DNA from 3 places in the Crystallibacter crystallopoietes genome. Region 3 is predicted to be linked to each of the others. Evidence: riboswitches for the same ligand, from Rfam matches in the RefSeq annotation. Region 3 holds a riboswitch; each other region holds the start of a gene.
What was found. Region 3 has a riboswitch for S-adenosylmethionine ahead of AC20117_RS08420 (LLM class flavin-dependent oxidoreductase). Riboswitches for the same ligand answer to the same signal wherever they lie in the genome.
Positions count from the first base shown of each region.

Region 1 (7,087 bases), 1.7 Mb from region 3:
CTGCGCACCATCGGCTCGCAGCCGGACCAGCTGGCACTTTCCGCCACCGCGCAGGACGTCAGGACCGTCGTCGTCGGCGGTCGCCTCGCCGCCCGCCAAGGCATCCACGCGACGCTGGGCGATCCCGCCCGGCTGCTCGCGGCAGCCATCACCGACGTCGACGCCGCAGCAACCGGCGACACCGCAGCCAAGGGAGCCCTCCAAAAATGACCGCTAGCAAGTCCACGCTGATCACCAACATCGGCGAGCTCATGACCCAGGACCCGGCACGCGGGGCCGGCTCAGTGCTGCGCGACGCCGCCGTCGTTATTGAGGGTGAGCGGATCAGCTGGATCGGACCCGCTGGCCAGGCGCCGCAAACCGATGAAATGTACGACGCCGAAGGCCGCGCGCTGCTGCCGGGCTGGGTTGATTCGCACACCCACCTGGTGTTCGCCGGGGACCGGACTGCTGAGTTCGAGGCGCGGATGGCGGGGGAAAGCTATGCGGCCGGCGGGATCGCCGTGACCACCGGGGCCACCCGGGCCGCGGACGATTTCGACCTGACCCGGCTGCTGATGGGCCGTGTCGCCGAGGCCGTCGCCGGCGGAACAACGTATTTGGAGACGAAGACCGGTTACGGGCTGGATGTGGAGCACGAGGCGCGGTCCGCGCGCATCGCCTCCACGGTGGCGGACCAGGTGACCTATCTGGGTGCCCATCTGGTTCCGGACGGGATGGACGCGGATGCCTACACGGAGCTGGTCTGCGGCGAGATGCTTGAGGCGGTCCGGCCATACGTGCAGTGGGCTGACGTGTTCTGCGAGCGCGGCGCCTTCAACGAGGAGCAGTCGCGTCGTGTGCTGGCAGCGTGCCGCGATGCCGGGCTCGGACTCCGCGTGCACGGCAACCAACTGGGCGAGGGGCCGGGCGTGCAGCTCGCCGTCGAGTTCGGCGCCGCCAGTGTGGACCACGTCAACTATCTGGCGGACACCGATGTGAAAGCGCTGGCCGACAGCTGGTCCGGGTGGGACCGCGCGGCCGGGACGGGGGAGCGCGGCACCGTGGCCACCTGCCTGCCGGCCTGCGATCTCTCGACCAGGCAGCCCTTGGCACCGGGACGGCAACTGCTCGATGCCGGCGTCGAAATCGCCCTGGCCTCCAACTGCAATCCGGGCACTTCCTACACAAGCTCGATGAACTACTGCGTGACCACGGCGGTCCTGCAGATGGGACTGAGCGTCCAGGAGGCAGTCCGGGCGGCGACGTTTGCGGGCGCCCTTGCCCTGGGCAAGCACGTTGGCGCCGACGTCGACGGTCAGCGGGCGGTGGGCTCGATCGCCGTCGGACACCGGGCCGACCTGCATCTGCTTAACGCGCCCTCGGCCACGCATCTGGCCTACCGGCCCGGCATGCCGCTGACCGCCGCGGTCTGGCGCGCGGGCGTGCAAGTGCGCTGATTTTCGCCGCTGATTGCCTGCCGCTCCCATGGGTACGCTGACCCGGGATGCCGGCTGCCGCTACTTCGCGGTCCAGCCGGGATTTCGTCCCGTCAGCCCCAGCAAACGGTCCAGCAGCGGTGCATCGGCGGGAATCTCGATGACCGGGCCGAACAAGCCCTCGCGGGCTTCGCCTTCCTGAGCAGAAAGCTCGGCAAATTCGTAGGCCGCCTGCAGGTTGGCGGTGTCGGCGTCGAACGACTGGCCCGTGGCCGCGGCCAAATCCCAGCCGTGCACCACCAACTCGTTGGTAGCCACCAGGCCCATGAGCTCGGCCGGCATGGTCACGCCGCCGGCCTGCGCCATACCTTGCCAGGCGGACGGATGTTGCCAGGCAGCCGCCAGGTCATCCAGGCGCTGGGGGAGGAGGTTCCGCCAATCCGGGTCCAGATTCGCAGCCGAGGGACGATTGTCCGGGGCGTCGGGCGGCACAGAGTCATAGCCCGGCTCCATCGATGCTTTGGTCGCCGCGTCCCTGAACGCGACGGTCAGGCCCATGAAGTGATCGAGCAGGTCCCCGACACTGTAGTACTCGCAGGGCGTTGGCCCGGCCAGCTGACCGTCCCCGATGCCCTTGACAATTTCCGCCACCTGCCGCGCGGCTGGTTCCAGATTGAGCACGCCGGGCCTCCCTCTCCTTCGGCTGTTTATTTGTCTTTTGACCTTCGCACGCGGGTTCCCCGGCGTCCAGAGCCAGGCCGCGGGATTGCGCCGATCCGTCCTTGTTGAGCACGCTCCCAGCAGGAGTTGGCAAGATAGACCCATGCAGAGCCAGACCGCAGCCACCGACACCGTGCCCCGCACCCGCCGTTACTACCGCGCCGAAGTGCTGATAGTTCTGGGGCTCTCCCTGGGTCAGTCTGCCGTCTACGCCATTGTGAACCTGCTGGAAAAGATGACGCGGGCGCCGCTCGGGTCGCAGACCACGGCGCTGAATCCTGTCCTGAACGAGCGGGAGCTGTTCGACCTGCTCTACCAGCTGCTGGCAATCTTCTTTGCCCTGGTCCCCGTGGCGCTGGTGCTGTTCCTGCTGACGGCACCGGGCGAACGCGCCCGCGAGGCCTTCCGGAAGATCGGGTTTACCTTCTGCCGGCCGGGCGTGGACTTTGGACTGGGCTTCGGTTTGGCCCTGCTGATCGGTGCGGGCACCTTAGGTGTCTATGCGGGCGGACGCGCCCTGGGCATTACGACGGCAATAGTCCCGGCTGCACTGGACGAATACTGGTGGACTGTCCCGGTCCTGGTTCTGTCCGCCTTGCGCCACTCGGTGCTGGAAGAAGTCGTTGTGGTCGGCTACCTCTTCAACAGGCTGGCCAAGCTGGGCTGGGGCACCTGGACCATCATTTTCACCAGCGCCGTGATCCGAGGCAGCTACCACCTGTACCAGGGGATCGGGCCTGGCATCGGCAACTTCCTGATGGGCCTCGTCTTTGGCTATGCCTACACCCGCACCAAACGCGTGATGCCGCTTGTGATAGCCCATGCCGTGCTCGACATCGCAGGGTTCGTTGGCTACGCCCTCTTCGGCTCCGCCATCGGCATCGGCGAATAACTTCTCCCGCCGCGGCGTCTTCCCAGTGTCCGGCAAATGAAATGCTCCGCTTTGGATACTGGCTCAGTAGAGCCAATACCAAAGCGGAGCGAAAGCCTCCGAAAAGGTGCAGTTAGAGTTCGACGATGCCCTTGTCGGTCTCGAACCGTACGGACATGATGCCCGGGGTGCCGTTCGGCGCCGTCCAGGCAACCTTGACATCATCCAGCAACGCGTCGATCGGTGTTCCCAGCCAGTCCGCCACACGCGTGGAGGAGCCGCCGATGGTCAACCCGATCAGCTTCGCCGTCGCAGGATACGCCTTCGACGGGTGCAGCTCCTCGGTGCCCTCGTCCCAGCGCAGCATGTACGGAACCTGCGGGTCCGCGATAAGGCCCTTAATGCCGATCTGCTGCCAGGTCAGTTCGCGGCCGTCCGGGAACTTGCGGCCGCCCGGCACCGCATGGCGGCCCAGCCGCTCCTCGAACGGAGCCAGATCGTCAACCTCGACGCACCAGCCCATCCAACCGCCGCCTGCTTCGGAGCGGGCACGTACGGCCTGGCCGAACGGCGCCTTGTCCGACGCGGGGTGGTTCAGCACCTCGACGACCTCAAGATAATGATGGTCCGTCAGGGGGAAAATCATGTTGCGGGTTCCAAAGCGGGGATGGACGCCGCCCTTGACGGCTTCGATACCCAGGGCTGCCGAAATCCGTTCGGTTGTAGCCGCCAGGCCATCGGGTTCACAGGCATATGAGACATGATCGAAACGCATGCCTCATTTTGGCATTTTGTGATGTGCCTCTCGACTAAGGGTGTCCTAACTGACATTCACACGCCGTCACATACTTGCTGAAAAAGTGCCCGTCGCCGAACCTAGATACAGGTCATGAGTGCCAGCAACAAGCCCCGGCTAGCTGGCCGGCAACCCTCCAACCGCGGTGGGGTGCCCCGGGTGAGGACCAGGCTCCCGCCATCAGGCGGGACGCAAGCGCGGGTCACCCGAGGAAAAATGCCGGAAATCCGGTTCCCGGGCAGACCCCTTTGAGACAAGAGGGAGTTCCACATGTCAAACGACTGGTCATTCGAAACCCGCCAGATCCATGTAGGCCAGGAGCCGGACACCGCAACAGGCGCGCGTGCCCTGCCCATCTACCAGACGACGTCGTTCGTCTTCCCGAGTGCCGAAAGCGCGGCCAACCGTTTCGCGCTGGCCGAGCTGGCGCCCATCTACACGCGGATCGGCAACCCGACCACCGAGGCCGTGGAGAACCGGATTGCGAACCTGGAAGGCGGCGTCGGAGCACTGCTGCTGTCCTCCGGCCAGGCGGCGTCCACGTTCTCCATCCTGAACGTCGCCGAGGCGGGCGACCACGTCGTCGCCAGCCCGAGCCTCTACGGCGGCACGTACAACCTGCTCAAGAACACCTTGAAGAAGTTCGCCATCGAGGTGACCTTCGTCGAGGATCCGGACAACCTGGACCAGTGGCGCGCGGCCGTCAAGCCGAACACCAAGGCGTTCTTCGGCGAGGCCGTGTCCAACCCGCGCCAGGACGTGCTCGACGTCGAAGGCATCAGCGCCATCGCCCACGAAGCAGGCGTGCCGCTGATCGTGGACAACACGCTGGCCACCCCGTACCTGATCCGCCCGATCGAGTGGGGCGCCGACATCGTGGTCCATTCGGCCACCAAGTACCTCGGCGGCCACGGCAGCGCCATCGCCGGCGTGATCGTGGATTCGGGCAACTTTGACTTTGCCAAGGATCCGGAGAAGTTCCCCGGTTTCAACACGCCGGACGAGAGCTACAACGGCCTGGTCTTCGCCCGCGACCTCGGCGTCGGTGGCGCGCTCGGCGCGAACCTGGCCTACATCCTCAAGGCCCGCGTCCAGCTGTTGCGTGACCTCGGCTCCTCCGCCGCTCCGTTCAATGCGTTCCTGATTGCCCAGGGCCTGGAGACACTGAGCCTGCGCGTGGAGCGGCATGTGGAGAATGCGCAGAAGGTGGCCGAATGGCTTGAAAAGCACGACGCCGTTGCCTCCGTTGCCTACGCCGGCCTGCCTTCCAGTCCCTGGTACGAGCGCGGCCGTAAGTACGGGCCCAAGGGTACCGGCGCCATCATCGCGTTCGAGATCGCCGGCGGGCTCGAGGCCGGCAAGCGCTTTGTCGACGGACTGGAACTGCACTCCCATGTGGCCAATGTCGGCGACGTCCGCTCGCTGGTCATCCACCCGGCGTCGACCACCCATGCCCAGCTGTCCCCGGAGGCGCAGGCCGCCGCCGGTGTCACGCCGGGACTGGTCCGGCTGGCCGTTGGCATCGAGCACATCGACGACATTCTCGCGGACCTCGAAGCCGGTTTCCGCGCATCCAAGGGTGCCGCCTGAGCGCGGCCTCATGAAGGAATCACAGGCATAGCATTGACAACTCTGCAACCACAGGAGCTGCTGGACACGGTGGCGGACGGCATTTTGCGTTACGCGTCCATCGGAGCCCTCGAGCTGGAAACGGGCGGTTTTCTGCCCGAGACCGTTCTGGGCTACGAAACCTGGGGCACTCTCAACGAGGATGCCTCCAACGCCGTGCTCATTGCGCATGCCTTGACCGGCAGCACCCATGTGGCGCGCGGAGATACGGATGAGGCGGGCTGGTGGGATGCGCTGGTGGGGCCCGGCGCCACGATCGATACCAACGAGTACTTCGTGGTGGCGGCCAATATGGTCGGCGGCTGCTACGGCTCCACCGGCCCGTCCTCCCCGGCGCCTGACGGCAAGCCCTGGGGCTCGCGCTTCCCGCTGGTGACCATCCGCGATTCGGTCCACGCCGAGGCGCGGCTGGCCGACCAGCTGGGGATCCAGCGCTGGCATGCAGTTCTCGGCGGCTCCATGGGCGGTGCCCGCGCGCTGGAATGGGCCGCAACCTACCCGGAGCGGACCGCCCGCTGTGCGGTGATAGCCTGCGGTGCGGCAAGCACTGCTGAGCAGATCGCCTTCGCACAGGCGCAGGTGCTGGCCATCCGGCTCGATCCGAACTTCAACGGGGGCGACTACTACCAAGGGAATGCGCCCGACGCCGGCCTCGGCATCGCGCGCAGGATCGCGCACATCAACTACCGGTCCGAGCCCGAATTCGAGTACCGCTTCGGCCGCAATGCCCAGGGGACCGAGCAGCCCTTCGGCAGCGCCAACCCGGCAGAGCGCGGGCGGTATGCCGTGGAAAGCTACCTGGACCACCAGGCCAACAAACTGGCGGGCCGGTTCGATGCAAACAGTTACATCCTGATGACCGAAGCCCTGATGAGCCACGACGTCGCGCGCGGCCGCGGCTCGGTGCAGCAGGCCTTGGCAGACGTCGACACGGACTTCTTCATCGCCGCGGTGGACTCCGACCGGCTGTACTTCCCGGAGCAGTCGCGCCAGCTGGCCGAAGCGCTGCCCACACCGCCCAAGGTGCACATGATCGAGGTGCCCACCGGCCACGACGGCTTCCTGACGGACATCCACCAGCTGCACAACGAGCTGGTTGCCCAGTTCTTCCCGCGCAGCTGATCCGGGCAAAATTCAGTCAAGCAGGTCCACCGTGACAGGGCGGCCTAGGAAAGTCTCATACCGGGCGATGGCGGCATCCAGTGCGCACTGCTGCGACGGCCCCAGCGTCCGGTGCAGCAAGATACTAACGACGGCGGACTCCGGCTTCAGCGTGTGCTGCCAGTTTCCGATCATGCGCCCGTCCAACAGGACCACGTGACTGGGCTGCTTGCTCGCGACTGAGGCCGGGGCCGTCCCACCCAGGTAGTGTCTGGTCGGTGTGTACCCCATGACGTATTCGTCGTAGCACTGGATCAAGTCGATCCGAGGGGCTGCCGGCGCAGCGCTGGGTGGTGCGAGGCCAACGTCTGATCCGGCGGTGGCCGCTTCCGTGGCAGAGTGTGCGGGGCCGGAGGCCATGATGAAGTGGTAGCCGTCGGCGCTGAACGACTGCATTTGGGAGCGGTCGCCCGGCCGTACGTCTTCTTGACTGCCTGCAGCGAGCACAGCCAGCCCGCGCCGGATGTCTGCCTGTGTCAGGCCGGACCAGAC
Region 1 is NZ_CP018863.1:3,503,405-3,510,491, forward strand. It holds gene AC20117_RS16200 (amidohydrolase family protein) at 1-210, shown strand, start outside; gene hutI (imidazolonepropionase) at 207-1,439, shown strand; gene AC20117_RS16210 (TIGR03086 family metal-binding protein) at 1,500-2,099, opposite strand; gene AC20117_RS16215 (CPBP family intramembrane glutamic endopeptidase) at 2,242-3,030, shown strand; gene AC20117_RS16220 (VOC family protein) at 3,143-3,784, opposite strand; SAM riboswitch class IV at 3,895-4,009, shown strand; gene AC20117_RS16225 (bifunctional o-acetylhomoserine/o-acetylserine sulfhydrylase) at 4,076-5,395, shown strand; gene metX (homoserine O-acetyltransferase MetX) at 5,429-6,556, shown strand; gene AC20117_RS16235 (winged helix DNA-binding domain-containing protein) at 6,569-7,087, opposite strand, start outside.
Region 1: it holds a riboswitch for S-adenosylmethionine, as region 3 does, so the genes downstream of both, AC20117_RS16225 (bifunctional o-acetylhomoserine/o-acetylserine sulfhydrylase) here and AC20117_RS08420 (LLM class flavin-dependent oxidoreductase) in region 3, are expected to answer to the same signal.

Region 2 (7,087 bases), 1.2 Mb from region 3:
GCGTACTGGAGGTCCGGGACGCCGTCGTCGGGGTGCTTGAGCGCACCGGCGCCACCCTGATTGTGGTGGAGCACCGCGTGGCCATCTGGGCGGACGTGGTGGATCGGGTCATCGTGCTGGCGGCCGACGGTGGAGTTCTCGCCGACGGTCCGCCGGCTGAGGTGCTCAATGCCGCAGGTACCAGGGAACGACTGATCGAAGCGGGTGTCTGGGTCCCCGGCTACACGCCCCGGCTGCGCACGCCCGGGCCCCCCAGCGGCCGCGGTAACGGCGGGAGCCACAGCACGCCGGGCACGGGCCTGCTCCGGGCGGCGGAGCTGTCCGTGGCCCGGACCCGCAGGGCCGGGCCGGTAGTCAGTAAGGTCTCGCTGGAACTGGCGGCGGGCGAGGCGCTGAGCATCACCGGCCCCAACGGCGCCGGCAAGTCAACCCTGGCGCTGACCCTGGCCGGGCTGCTGACCCCCGCGGGCGGCAGGCTTGAGGCCGCACCGGAGCTCCGGCGGGGTGCGGCCAGTACGGTGCACAAGTGGAAATCAGCTGAACTCGTCACTAGGATCGGCACTGTCTTCCAGGAACCCGAGCACCAGTTCCTGACCCACCGGGTGATCGACGAACTCGAATTCGGTCCCCGGCGCGTCGCCCGGCTCCCGGAGGACGAGGTGCGCCGCCGCGTTGATGCCATCGCCGAGAGGCTGCGGCTGACCAAACTCCTGCAGGCCAATCCCTTCACCCTTTCGGGCGGGGAGAAGCGCAGGCTGTCCGTGGCGACCATGCTGGCCACCAGCCCGGACATCCTGGTCCTGGATGAACCGACCTTCGGGCAGGACGCGAACACCTGGGCGGAACTGGTCTCGCTGCTCGGCGGACTGATCGCCGAAGGCCACGCCGTGGTGTCCGTGACCCACGACGGCGACTTCACCGCGGCGCTCGGCGGCAACGTCCTGCGCGTGGCGGAGGGAACAGCACAGGTCCAGGCGCGGGTCGCGAGCGGGAGGGCGGCATGAGCCTGGACATCATGACCCCGCGGCTGACTGCCTCGCCCTTCACCCGTGCCAATCCGCTCTCGAAGCTCGCCGCCGTTGCCATGGTCACCGTAGTGGTGATGCTCAGCGTGGACTGGGTGAGCGCCGGCGTGGTGCTGGCCGCGGAACTGCTGCTGCTGCCGGTACTGGGCATCAGCGCCTGGGCATTGTTCCGGCGCGGCTGGCCGCTGGTGGTGGCGGCCGCGGTTGGCGCCTACGGCACGGCGCTGCTGGCGGAGAAAACCGGCGCGGTGGTCTTCGAAGCGGGCCCGCTGCTGTTCACCGAGGATTCCATCAACTCCGGCGTCGCCATCGGGCTGCGGTCCCTGGCGGTGGCACTGCCCGGAATCTTCCTGCTGCTGACCACTGACCCCACCGATCTGGCCGATGCGCTGGCGCAGAAGCTGAAGCTGCCGCACCGGTTTGTGCTCGGGGCCCTGGCCGGCCTCCGGCTGGTGGGTCTGCTGGTCGAGGAATGGCGGACCCTGGGTCTGGCCCGCCGTGCCCGCGGAGTCGGCGCCGAGAACAAGCCGCTGGCCAAATTCGCCGCGTTCCTTGGCCAGGCGTTCGGGCTGATCGTGCAGGCGATCCGGCGCGCCACCCGCCTGGCGGTGGCAATGGAGGCCCGCGGTTTCGGCGGGGCACAACGCACCTGGGCGCGGGAATCGACGTTCAGCAGGGTGGATATCTGGGTCTTCCTGGGCGGTGCCCTGGTCTCGGCGGCAGCCGTTGCCGCCGCCGTCTCCGCCGGGACCTGGAACTTCATCCTCGGCTGACCCCGGCTCCTTCGCGATCCACTGGTCAGCTGCGGCCCTTTTCAGATTTGGGAAGGGCCGCAGCTGCCTCCTCGATTACGGCTGCGCGCAAAAGGCGCGTGCCTTCGTCAACGCCCTGGATCTACGGGCCGGCTACGGTTTGGAGAGCGCCCGGTCCAGGTCCTTGAGCAGGTCCCCGGTGGCTTCCAGACCCACGGACAGCCGGACGAAGCCGTCGCCAAGCCCGATCGCGGCCCGTCCGTCCGGTCCCATCGCGCGGTGCGTGGTGGTGGCCGGATGGGTGATCAGGGACTTGGCGTCGCCGAGGTTGTTCGAAATGTCCACCGTGGTCAGCGAGTTGAGCAGCCGGAACGCGGCGGCCTTGGCGTCCGCGCCGCTGGCGGCATCCGGCTCAAGCTCAAACGTGACCACGGTTCCGCCGCCGCTCATCTGGCGGCGCGCCAATTCGTACTGCGGATGCGATTCGAGGAACGGGTAGACCACCCGCCGCACCGCCGGCTGGGTTTGCAGCCAGCGGGCGATCTCCAGGGCGGATGCCGTCGAATAGTTCACGCGCAGGGACATCGTCTCCAGCCCCTTGAGCAGTGTCCAGGCGTTGAACGGGCTCAGCGCGGGACCGGTGTGGCGCATCAGCTGCTTGACCGGGCCGTTGATGAAATCCGCACGCCCCAGCACGGCACCGCCCAGCACACGGCCCTGCCCGTCCATGTGTTTGGTACCCGAATAAACAACGACGTCGGCCCCCAGTTCCGTTGCCTGCTGCAGCAGCGGGGTGGCGAAGACATTGTCCACCACCACCTGCGCCCCGGCGGCGTGCGCCAGTTCGACGACCGCCCGGATGTCCACCAGCTCCTGCAGCGGGTTGGACGGCGACTCGAAGAACACCGCGGCGGCCGGGGTGGCGAGGGCCTGCTCCCACTGGGCCAGGTCATGGCCGTCCACAAAGACCGTTTCCACGCCCCAGCGCGGCAGGATCTCGTTGAGAATGACAAAGCAGGAACCGAACAGGCTCCGGGCTGCAACGACCCGGTCACCGGTGGCGAGCAGGGCGCCCAAGGCCGTGAAAACCGCACTCATGCCGCTGGCGGTGGCGAAGCAGGCCTCGGCTCCCTCGAGCAGCCGGAGCCGTTCCTGGAAGGCAGCGACCGTGGGGTTGCCGTAGCGGGAATAGACGAAGCGTTCCACCTCGCCGTTGAAGGAGGCTTCGGCTGCCTCGGCGGAATCGAAAACGTAGCCGGAGGTCAGGAACAAGGCTTCGGAGGTTTCCTGGAAGCCCGTGCGGTCAAGGCCGCCGCGGACTGCCCGCGTCTGCGGGTCCCAGCCGGCGAGCAGCTCCGCCGGGTCCGGCCCAGGGCCGGAAGGCTCCGCGGGCACCATCGGCTAGCCCCGCTTCCAGGGCAGATCGCTCTGCTGCCAGCCGCCGGCGGCTTCGAAGCCACCCAGCACGTTGTACGCGGTATGACCGGCGGCGGTGGCGCTGATGGCGGCATCGATGGAGCGCCGCCCCGAACGGCAGATCAACAGCAGCTCCTTGCCGCGCAGCGACTGCAGCCCGTTGAGGAAGCCGGCATTGCGGCTGCCGTCAATCCGGTTCCACTCGATGAAGCGCGCGGGAGCGCCGTCGTCGTTCGTCACGGGCACGCCCACCTGCTGCCATTCGGTCTCGGTACGGACGTCCACGAGGACGGCACCGCCGCGCAGCTTCTCCACGGCTTCTTGAACGGTGAGGTCTCCGGCGTAGCTCATGCGCTGTGTCCCTTCAGCACCACGGCCTGGGCGGCGATGACGCGTTCGCCGTCGAAGGCAATCGAGGGGTTGCCGTAGAGTTCGTAGCCCTCCGCCAGCGCGGCGCTGACCCGCGCGCAGAAGGACCTGTCGTCCGGCCCGGTCAGCAACCGGTAGGGCAGGGGGCTGCCCGCTGCATTGCCAACGGGGGACTGGACGGGTTGTTCCAACGGGGGCATGGGGCACTCCTGATCACGCTTGCAAATGAACCAAATGAACACTGCCGAGTAGTCACCTGAGGCACCCCGCCGTGAAGAGGGTTGCCGGCCAGCACAGTCAGGGCTTGACGCTGGACCTCGTTACTCTGCTCAAGAAAGTAGCACGGGGCCGTCCCCGGCACCCAAGCCGGGGCGTCGGCGTCGTCATCATTGGTAACCGTTACGTAGGTTTACGACGGCGGAAGGCCGCAGCCCTGGCCGCCGTGGGAAGCGCTGGGCTACTCGCGGCTGCCCTTGGCCAGCAGCGCCGTCAGTTCCTCCGTCATCTCGTGTGACACCGGGATGGCCCGGCCGTCGATCGACTTGACCGGTGCCAGCAGCCGGATGCTGGAGACCAGCCACACCGCATCGGCTGCCAGCAGGTGGTGCGGCTCCAGCGGCCCGTAGCCCAGCTGCCAGCCGGCATCCGCGGCCGCGTTGAACAGGGCGCCCTGGGACGTGCCGGGCAGGATGCCGTTTTCGAGCAGCGGCGTGGTGAGCGTCCGGACGCCGTCGCGCACGGTCGCCATCAGCACCGTGGAGGTGGGGCCCTCCAGCACCAGTCCGTCGGTGGAGGTGAAGATGACATCGTCCGCCCCGTTGGCCTTGGCGTAGCGCAGTGCGGCCATGTTCACGGCGTAGGAAAGGGTCTTGGCGCCCAGCAGCAGCCACGGCGCGCGCTCGGCGATGTTGCTGTCGTAGCCGCGGTCCAGCAGCAGCACATCGAGGCCTTCCTGCCGCTGGTCCCTGCCGAGGGAACCGGGCAGCGAGGCCTGCACCCACGCGGTGGGACGCTCCGCGCCCTCCACGCCGCGCGTGACCAGCAGCTTGAGCACCAGCTCTTCAGCCGGGGCATGTTCGGCGACGGCGGTGGCGATGGCCCGCTCCCAGGCATCGGACGGCGGAATGTCCAGGTCCATGATGCGCGCCGAGGACGCCAGCCGGTCCAGATGCGCCTGCACCTTGCGGGGAACACCGTCCACGGCCAGGAGCGATTCGAAAATGCCGTCGCCACGGGTGGCGCCCAGATCGGTCGCCATCAGCTGCGGCTTCGTGGCATCGGCGATGCGCCCGTTCTCCAGGGCAGGGTCGAGAAACACCAAAACTGTCATGGGATCAGCATAGATTGCCGCGCGGGCACATTAGGCTGTACAAGGACAGCGCCGTGGACCGGCGGGAAAGGGAGGAGTTCGCTGCCGTGTTGTGGTCGCTTGCGGGTCTGGGCACGTTCCCGGACTGGGTTGTCGTGGTGGCTTCGATACTGGACATGGGAATCCGGATCGCGGCGCTGGGGATTGTGCCGGGCAACCGCCGCCCCACCACCGCCATGGCTTGGCTGCTCGCCATCTTCTTCATTCCGCTGGTCGGCATTGCGCTGTTCTTCATGTTCGGCAGTTTCCGGCTTTCGGACCGCCGGATCGCCAAACAGACCGAGATCAACCGCAAAGTCTGGGCAGCCACCCAGGACATGGAAGAACCGCGCAGCGAACGCGAAGCACCCGCCTGGGTCCATTCGGCCGCCGAACTGAACCGCTCGCTCGGCTCTTTCCCGATGGTGGACAACAACCACGTGGAGCTTTATCCGGACTACGAGGGTTCCATCGCCGCGATGGCCGCCGCCGTCCGCAAGGCGGAGGAATTCGTCAACATCCAGTTCTACATCATGGCCAAGGACGAGGTCACCGAGGAGCTCTTTGTGGCCCTGCAGGAGGCCGCGGCCCGCGGTGTCCGGGTCCGTCTGCTCTTCGACCACCTCGGCACCATGCGGATCAGGGGCTACCGGCAGTTCCGGCGCTGGCTGCAGGGCAGCGGGATTGAGTGGCAGCGCATGCTCCCGCTGCTCCCCGTGCGGGGCCAATGGCGCCGCATCGACCTGCGCAACCACCGCAAGATTCTCGTGGTGGACGGACGCGTGGCCTTCACGGGATCGCAGAACCTGATCGAACCCGGCTACCACCGTGCCTCCAGCGAGCGGACCGGCCGGCAGTGGGTGGAGCTGATGGCCCGGTATGAAGGCCCCATCGTCACTGCGCTCAACGTGGTGTTCGCTACGGACTGGTCCAGCGAAACGGACGACACCCTCGGCAGCGAGCTGTTCACGCCGCCACCGGTCCGCGAGCCGGGCCCCATGACCTGCCAGGTGGTTCCGAGCGGCCCGGGCTTCGCCACGGAGAACAATCTGCGCCTGTTCAATACGTTGATCTACGCGGCGGTGGAACGGCTGTCCATCTGCAGCCCGTACTTCGTGCCGGATGATTCGCTGCTCTATGCGATTACGACGGCGGCGCAGCGCGGTGTCGACGTCGAACTTTTCGTCTCGGAACAGGGGGATCAGTTCCTGGTCCACCACGCCCAGCGTTCCTACTACCAAGCCCTGCTGGAAGCCGGCGTGCGCATCTACCTGTATCCGAAACCGCTGGTGCTGCACGCGAAGCACTTCACCGTGGACGACGAGGTCGGCGTCCTGGGGTCGAGCAACATGGATATGCGCTCCTTCTCCTTGAACCTGGAAGTGTCGGTCATGCATCTTGGCGGGGACATCGTTGCCAAGATGCGCGAAATCCAGCAAAGCTACCGCGAGGTTTCCCGGGAGGTCACCCTGGAGGAGTGGCGCCAGCGAACCCGGTGGGAGCGTTACGTCGACAACGTGGCCCGTCTGACCGCGACCCTCCAGTAATTCCGGCCCTGCCGGAGCCGGACGGGGTGCTCAGAGCGCAGCCCCGATTTTACCGACGACGGCGCCGCTGACCAGCCTGCTGACGCCCGGGACCTTGATCAGCCGCATCGAGAGCCGCCGCATGAGCAGGGCTCGGCGGTCCGCGGGAACAAACCACTTGGCGGCGGACACCCCGGCCTTCTGCTGCTCGGCGACCTGCGGGCGCCAGCGTGCCTCGAAGGCGGCAAGGGCATCGGGAACCTGCGCATGTTTGGCCAGTTCGTCGGCGAGCACGTAGGCGCCGGCCATACCCAGCGACGCGCCCTGGCCGGCCAGCAGCGAGACTGCCGTAGCGGCATCTCCCAGCAGCACCACCCTGCCTCGGCGCCAGCACGGCATCCGGATCTGCGCCACCTGGTCGTAGTAGAAGGATTTGGGACAATGCTCCAACGCCAGCGGACACAGCCAGCCCAGGGACCGGTAGCGCTCGCGGAACTCCTGCTGGATATCGTCCGGGCGCTCCCGCCTGTCGGTGCGGTGCACGCCCAGTGCCGAAATGCTGCCGTCCCGCAACCGGTAGAAGAACATGGCCTCGCCGCAGGTGTCCGTAATGGCATAACGGTTGGCCAGTATGTCCTTGACCCGGTTGTC
Region 2 is NZ_CP018863.1:609,290-616,376, reverse strand. It holds gene AC20117_RS02955 (ABC transporter ATP-binding protein) at 1-1,004, shown strand, start outside; gene AC20117_RS02950 (energy-coupling factor transporter transmembrane component T family protein) at 1,001-1,798, shown strand; gene AC20117_RS02945 (O-succinylhomoserine sulfhydrylase) at 1,931-3,175, opposite strand; gene AC20117_RS02940 (rhodanese-like domain-containing protein) at 3,179-3,544, opposite strand; gene AC20117_RS02935 (DUF1737 domain-containing protein) at 3,541-3,762, opposite strand; SAM riboswitch class IV at 3,773-3,887, opposite strand; gene AC20117_RS02930 (aminodeoxychorismate lyase) at 4,020-4,892, opposite strand; gene cls (cardiolipin synthase) at 5,048-6,457, shown strand; gene AC20117_RS02920 (FAD-dependent oxidoreductase) at 6,488-7,087, opposite strand, start outside.
Region 2: it holds a riboswitch for S-adenosylmethionine, as region 3 does, so the genes downstream of both, AC20117_RS02935 (DUF1737 domain-containing protein) here and AC20117_RS08420 (LLM class flavin-dependent oxidoreductase) in region 3, are expected to answer to the same signal.

Region 3 (7,087 bases):
CTGTACGGGCTGGCCATTGCGAAGTTCGGCGAGCTGTACGGCCACACCGGTGAGCTGCCCGGCTTCAACTCATTCGCGGGGCATGATCCGGGTAATGACCTGACCCTGGTGGTGTGGACGAACCTGGCACCCGCAGCGGATGGGCGGGACCCGGCCGCGGCCATTGCCCGCGAACTGATCGGCGAGCTGTACGCCCCGGCCGAAGCCCCTGCCCCGTAGTTCAGCCTGGATCAGGCGACGGTCATTTCGCCCATCTGGTCCCAGTCTTCGCCGTCGATCTGGCGGCTGATGATCCGCGGGGTTTCCTGCAGGTACTGCGGCTGTTCGGCCATCGCCTTCTTGAAGTGCTCGCTGTTGACGTGCGTTCCGGCCGCATCATCCTGGAAGGCTTCCACCAGGACGTACTCGTTCGCATCGTCAACGCTGCGGGACCAATCGAACCACAGGTTGCCCGGCTCCGCGCGCGTAGCTTCAGTGAACTCCCGGACGAGCTCCGGCCACTGGTCTGCGAACTCGGGCTTGACCTTGAACTTGACCACGATAAAGATCACGGATTGTTGCCTTCCTGTTGGGCGAAGCCGGTCCACGGCTCCGATCAGAACTGTCCTTTCATCCTTTCACGCATCCTTTGGGATGCCGGATGCCAGCTTTCGCGCCGCTGCTAGGTACCGGCGGGTGACCAGTCGCTGGCAGGCCGAGGCAACCGATCCGCCGAGCTTGTAGAACCAGTTGGAGTGCCGGCTGAAGGCGAACAACTCGAAATACACCTGGCCATCCGGCTCGAGCACCGCCACGAAACTCTCTTCTCCCGTTTCCGGATGGCCGGGCAATGTGCCATAGCCGAACCCGGCACGTGTGGTGCCTTCCTCGACCCACACAACCCTGCACGGCGCCGCCAGCCGCAATCTCCCGAAGCCGAAGCCAGGTACAACATGCACGCCCTCCGCTGCCCGGGGAGCCTGGGCCCTGACGCTGAGCCCGGCCAGCCGGTGCAGCTCCCACCCCAGAATGCCCTCGGTCAGCCGGCTGAACGCGTCCTGTCCCGCACCCACGACCACACGATGCCGGGCAATCCGGTAGCCCCCTGGTTCGCGGCTGCTCTGAGTCCAGCCGTGCTCCAGGTAGGTCAGCTCTGCATCCACGTCGAAACTGTCGCCCTTCATCGTCATTGTCCGCTGTCCATACTCTGCTGGGACTGGCCGGACGCACCCTGGCCAGCACCGCCGTCGTACATTGCATCGCCCAGGTCCGTGTGGAAGTCCCTCGCCCAGCGTTCCAGCCGCGGATCCTGGCTGCGCGCGATCACTGCCAGCCCGCTTTCCGCCCATTCCTCGGCGAGCGAGGGGTCCGCCTGCCCCACCATCCGCATGGCATCCACGGCGATGAAGTTCTGCCCGATCTCGGCGGCCAAGTGCGCTGCATCCTCGAACAGGCCCACAGCCTCCGCCCGATGCCCGCTCGCGTTCAGGACCCTTCCGCGCTCCAGCAGGATCCGGGCCAGGACCACCGGTTCGCCGTCGTCAATCCGCTCCAGCAGGTTTAGCGCTTCCACGAACCGGGACTGCATCCCAAGCGCCCGGGCGATCTGGGTGGCGAGCTCATTGCGGTCGGTACGCAGCGCAAATCTGTTGGTGTCCGCCGCCCGCAGCCGCTGTTCCGACCCCTTAGGATCTGAGAAATCCCACAGTTCATCGAGCAGGTCCTGGGAAATCACGCTTCCTCCCGCGCGAGCCTGGTCCAGCCCAGGGATTCGCGGTCGCGGCGGGTCATGCCGGCCACCACCAGATCATAGGAGTCCTCGACCATGTCGCGGATCATGTCGTCCGGAAGCTCGCCGTCGCAGCGGACGCCGTTCCAGTGTGTTTTGTTCATGTGGTACGCGCCGGTGATCTCCGGATGGGCGGCGCGCAGCTGCTCGGCCAGCGCCGGCTCGCACTTGAGGCTGATGCTCAGCGGATCCGCGCCCAGGTCCGAGAGCGCGAACATCTTCGCGGTGCCGCTGCGGGCGCGCACCTTGAACACCGAAAAGTCAGGCCCGAAGGGAAAGTCCTCGAAAGCGCCCGGCAGGTCCAGGCACATGCCGCGCAACGTTGATCCGTCCACCCATCGAGCCTACCGCCGGCGGCCGGGGTCAGGAAGGTCGACGGTCCGTCTGTGGAGAAGTCCGGCTTTCCAAGTCCCGTCCAAGTCTTTGGTGGGAGGATGGTTCCAGGAGTACGACGGCGGCGCTCCCCTGTGGGGGCGCGTTCCCTTTGGCGATATGAGGCAGGCGGAGGTGCGGCGCATGAGCGGCGAAGTGGAGAAGGCGAAGCACCAGGCGAAAAGGGCGAAAGACGGCGCCGAGCAAGCCTCGGAATCGAAAACGTTGGAAGTGGTGGCGCGCTTTGGCTGGGCCGCCAATGGGTTGATGCATCTGCTGATTGGCTATATTGCCTTGCGGCTGAGCCTCGGGGCATCGGGGGAAGCAGACCAGGCCGGGGCGATCTCCCAGCTGGCCAGCACACCTGGAGGGGTCTTCCTGCTGTGGGCCGGGCTCATCGCCTGCGCCGCCTTGGCACTGTGGCAACTAGCCGACGCCGCATTCGGCTACCGCGGGTTGGAAACCAAAAAGAAGTGGGGCAAACGGATCAAGGCAGCCGGTCTGGCTATCGTCTTCGCGGCCATCGGTTTCACGTTCGGCATCTATGCCCTTGGCGGCAAGAGCGACAGCAGTCAATCCTCACAGGACGCCAGCGCGCAATTGATGGCTTTTCCCGGCGGAACGCTGGTGCTGTTCCTGATTGGCGCAGGCATCGCCATCGCCGGAGTCTTCTACATCTACAAGGGCATTACGCAGAAGTTCCTGAAGGATCTGGAGTCCCTGCCACCGGGCGGCGCGAGGATCGGCATCAGCTGGGCCGGCTCTTTCGGCTACGTGGGCAAGGGTGCGGCACTGCTGGTGCTCGGCATCCTGTTCTCGGTTGCAGCGTTCCAGCAGGATCCCGAGGAAGCCAAGGGCCTCGACGGCGCACTGAAGGCCCTAAAGGAACAGCCCTTCGGCGACGCCGCGCTGATTGTGGTGGCCCTCGGCCTCATTTGCTACGGACTGTACCTGGGCGCGCGTGCCCGCTACGGCAAAATGTAGCGGGCACGGCACGGCCTACGTGTGGCCGGGCCTCCTGACGCCGCCCCGGCCTGAGTCAGGAAAGCCTTCCCGGCTGGGTCAGGAAAGCCTTCCCGGCTGGGTCAGGACGCGGAAACGGCTGCGCCGAGGCGGTAGCCGGCACCCCGGTGCTGCTCAGGCAGCCGGTCGCCCTTGCCAAACAGCTTGTTGCGCAGGGTGCCTTCGGCGTACTTGGTCGGGTAGGCACCGCGCTTCTGCAGTTCCGGAACGACGAATTCAACGATGTCCTCAAAGGTGCCCGGGGTGATGGCATAGGCCAGGTTAAAGCCGTCCACGTCGGTCTCGTCCACCCAGTCTATGAGCTTCTTGGCAACTTCTTCGCCGGAACCAACGGTGATAGGCCCAAAACCGCCGACACCGACCCATTCGGCCAGCTGACGGATGGTCCACGGCTTGCCGTCTTCGCCGGAGGCCTTCTGGAACGTCTCCACCGAGGACTGGATGGCGTTGGACTTCACGTTCTCGCCGATCACATCGTCCGGGCCGTAGCTGGACAGGTCCACACCCATCCAGCCCGAAATCAGGGCCAGCGCACCGTTGACGTCGGCGTAGGACTTGTAGTCCTCGAACTTGGCCTGCGCGGTGGCGCTGTCCGGACCGGTGACCACGGTCTGCATGGCGTAGATGCGCACGTCGTAGCGGCCGCGGCCGGCGGCCTCCACCGCATCGCGGATCTTCTTGACCGAGGCGGCCAGCATTTCCTTGGTCGGGCACGTAACGAAGACAGCTTCGGCGTTCTCTGCGGCGAACTCGGTCCCGCGCTTGGAGGCGCCGGCCTGGAAGATAACTGGAGTGCGCTGCGGACTCGGCTCGGTGATGGCGATGCCGGGGACCTTGAAGTACTTGCCCTCGTGGCCGATCTCGTGCACCTTGGCCGGATCCACAAAGATACCGGCTTCCCGGTCCTTGACCACGGCGTCTTCTTCCCAGGAACCTTCGAGCAGCTTGTATACCACTTCAAGGTACTCGTCGGCGTGGGCGTACCGCTCGTCGTGCTCCATCTGGTCCGTCTGGCCCATGTTGCGCGCCGCGGACGGCAGATAGCCGGTGACCACGTTCCAGCCAACGCGGCCGTTCGTCAGGTGGTCCAGCGTGGCCAACCGGCGGGCGAAGGGATACGGATGCTCGTAGGCGGTGCCGGCGGTGAGGCCGAAGCCGAGGTTCTCGGTCACCGCGGCCATGGCCGAAACCAGCATGAACGGATCATTGACCGGGACCTGGGTACCCGCACGGAGCGTGACTTCGTTGGAGCCGCCGAACACGTCGTAAGTGCCCAGCACGTCGGCGATGAAGAGGCCGTCGAAGAGGCCCTCTTCCAGCACCTTCGCCAAATGCGTCCAGTAGCCGATCGTCTTGTAGTCGGCGGACTTGTCCTGGGGATGGCGCCACAGACCGGGTGACTGGTGTCCAACGCAGTTCATGTCGAATGCGTTGAAGCGGATTTGCCTGGCGGCGGGTACCAATGTCATTTCAGACTCCTTCATGACCGTGAAGAGCCCCTACACCGGTAGCTGCGGTCGAAGCGGAAAACCGCGGCGGCTACCGAAAGAATTTTGGATCTCCATCGGTCCTGGCGGTAGCACCTTCCTCAAAGAGGGGGTTGCTGCGGCGTCAACGAGCCAGGTCTCTCAGCCGCTCTGGATGGTTACAGCTCCATTCCACCGCAGTCCGGCGGCGGGCGCGAAATCCCTACGTCATACCGGGTAATCCCCCGGCGGCTTTCGCGCCCGCCGACCGCGACTGCCGTCGGAGCCCCCGTTCAGGACTTGGACGGCGCGTCACCGATGCTGTGCAGCCCCTCGGGCGTGGTGCCGTTGACCTCATAGTCGCCAATGGTCCGCGCCTTGAAGACGGTGGGATTGTGCGTCGCGACGGTCCGGGCGTTGCGCCAATGGCGGTCCAGCGCCTTGCCCTTGGACGTCGCGCTTGCTCCTGTGACGTCAAACAGCTGCCCGGTGGCCTCAAGAACCAGCTCCGGAACAACAATCTGCGCCTTTTCCACAGCGGCTTCCCCGCGGACGTAACGCTGAACGTCGTCGAGCGGGAGGGACTTGTCTGCCGCGGCATCCAGTTCCCGTGCCGCGGTCAGAACCACCGATTCCGCAGCGAATACCTTGGCCGACAGCTGGCCGACGAGTTGAAGGATCAGCGGGTCATTGCGGAACAGTTCGCCGGTTCCGGTGTTAAAGGTCCGCTTGCGGTTCCGCACCAGGATCTTCGCGTCCGCGAGCGCCGCGTTGCCAATTCCGGCCAGTACGGCGAGCAGCACCAACTGGAAGAATGCCGGTTCGTGCGTGCTCGACGGCTTGCGTTCGATAACGTCGGCCGGCTCCACCGCGGCATCGCGGAAGTAGGTTGTCCCCGTTCCGGTCAGCTGCTGGCCGAAGCCGTCCCAGTCGTCAACGATCTCCACACCCGCCTGCTTGGTATTGACGACGGCGTACTGCCGGCCCTCGATACCGTCGGTACTGGCCATGACCGCGATCCACTCCGCGAAGATGCTGCCGGTGGTGTAGTACTTTTCACCGTTGAGCAGCCACCTCCCGCCGTCCCTGACCAGCTTGGTGTTCGTGGTGCCCAGCGCGTTTCCGGCCTTCTCCGTGGCCGCGTTGCCGAAGATCTCGCCGGCCACAATGCGCGGATACCAGCGGCGGGCAAACGCCTCGCCTTCCAGACCAACCGTCTCGACGAAGGCGAAGTGCGAGCGGTACAGGTGGGCGACGCTGGAGTCCGCCGCCGCAAGTTCGATCAGGAGGCGGAAGAAGTGCTCGAAGGAGACGCCGTCGCCGCCATGTTCCACCGGCACCCGCAGTTTCCCGAAGCCGGCGGCGTTCAGCCACGCAACTTGTTCGAACGGCAGGATCCTGTTCAGCTCCCGGTCCAGCGCTCCCTGCGCAATCCGCTCGAAGACCGGCCGGAAGCGGCCGGCCAACCGCTCATAGGTTGCTTCCGCGGTCTCGGTGCGCTCGTTCGCGATAGTCTCCGTCATCGTCTTCCTTCCAAAACCTTGTTCTGTGCTGCCGCTGAGAATTCGTCGAAGGCGCCGCGGTACTGGCGTGCCGGGTGCCGTTCGTTGAGCTGCGGTCCGTTGTAGCCCTCGCCGCGGCCGAACAGCTTTTCCCGGAAGCTTCCCGGCGCGTACTCCGTCTGCGCCAGTCCCCTGCTGCGTAGTTCCGGCAGCACTCCGTCAATGAAGTCCGTGTAGGAACCGGGCAGGATCTGGTTGATGATGTTGATGCCATCCACGCCGGCGTCCTGCCACTGCTCCAGCCGGTCGGCGATCTGTTCCGGGGTTCCCTTGACCCGGTGGGCCCGCCCGCGGAAGTTCGCGACATCACGCAAGGTCGGGTTGCCTCCGGGAACAGATTTGCGCAGGCTCTCCAGGTGTCCCTGCGTGCCTTCCGTCTGGAAATCGCCCAGCGGCGTATCCGGATCCAGTCCGCCCAGATCTACACCGAGGCCGCCGGCGATGTGGGCGATCATCGCTCCGGAGTCCAGGTATTCGTCCAATTCGGCCTCTTTGCGGTCCGCCTCCGACTCCGTGCCGCCGACGATGAAGTGCAGCCCCTGGAAGAACTTCAGGTCCTCGGCCCTGCGCCCGGCAGCAACCGTCTGGCTGCGCACGGCGGCGGTGTATGTGGCGGCGGCGTCGGGATGCGCCGCTAGCATGAAGGTCGCCTCGGCGTTCGCGGCGCAGAACTGCTGGCCGCGGCCCGAGCTCCCGGCCTGGAACAGCACCGGGGTCCGCTGGGGCGACGGCGAAGACAGGTGCGGACCATCGATCGAATACCGTTCGCCGCGGTGGTAAATCTTGTGGACCTTCTCCGGATCCGCGTGGACTCCGGCCGCCTTGTCCTGGACCAGCGCGCCGTCGTCCCAGGAGCCTTCCCACAGTTTGTAGACCGCGGAGACGTACTCTTCGGC
Region 3 is NZ_CP018863.1:1,766,891-1,773,977, reverse strand. It holds gene AC20117_RS08450 (serine hydrolase domain-containing protein) at 1-219, shown strand, start outside; gene AC20117_RS08445 (putative quinol monooxygenase) at 231-551, opposite strand; gene AC20117_RS08440 (DUF1990 domain-containing protein) at 618-1,169, opposite strand; gene AC20117_RS08435 (hypothetical protein) at 1,166-1,714, opposite strand; gene AC20117_RS08430 (MmcQ/YjbR family DNA-binding protein) at 1,711-2,103, opposite strand; gene AC20117_RS08425 (DUF1206 domain-containing protein) at 2,285-3,124, shown strand; gene AC20117_RS08420 (LLM class flavin-dependent oxidoreductase) at 3,226-4,632, opposite strand; SAM riboswitch class I at 4,722-4,811, opposite strand; gene AC20117_RS08415 (acyl-CoA dehydrogenase family protein) at 4,923-6,152, opposite strand; gene AC20117_RS08410 (LLM class flavin-dependent oxidoreductase) at 6,149-7,087, opposite strand, start outside.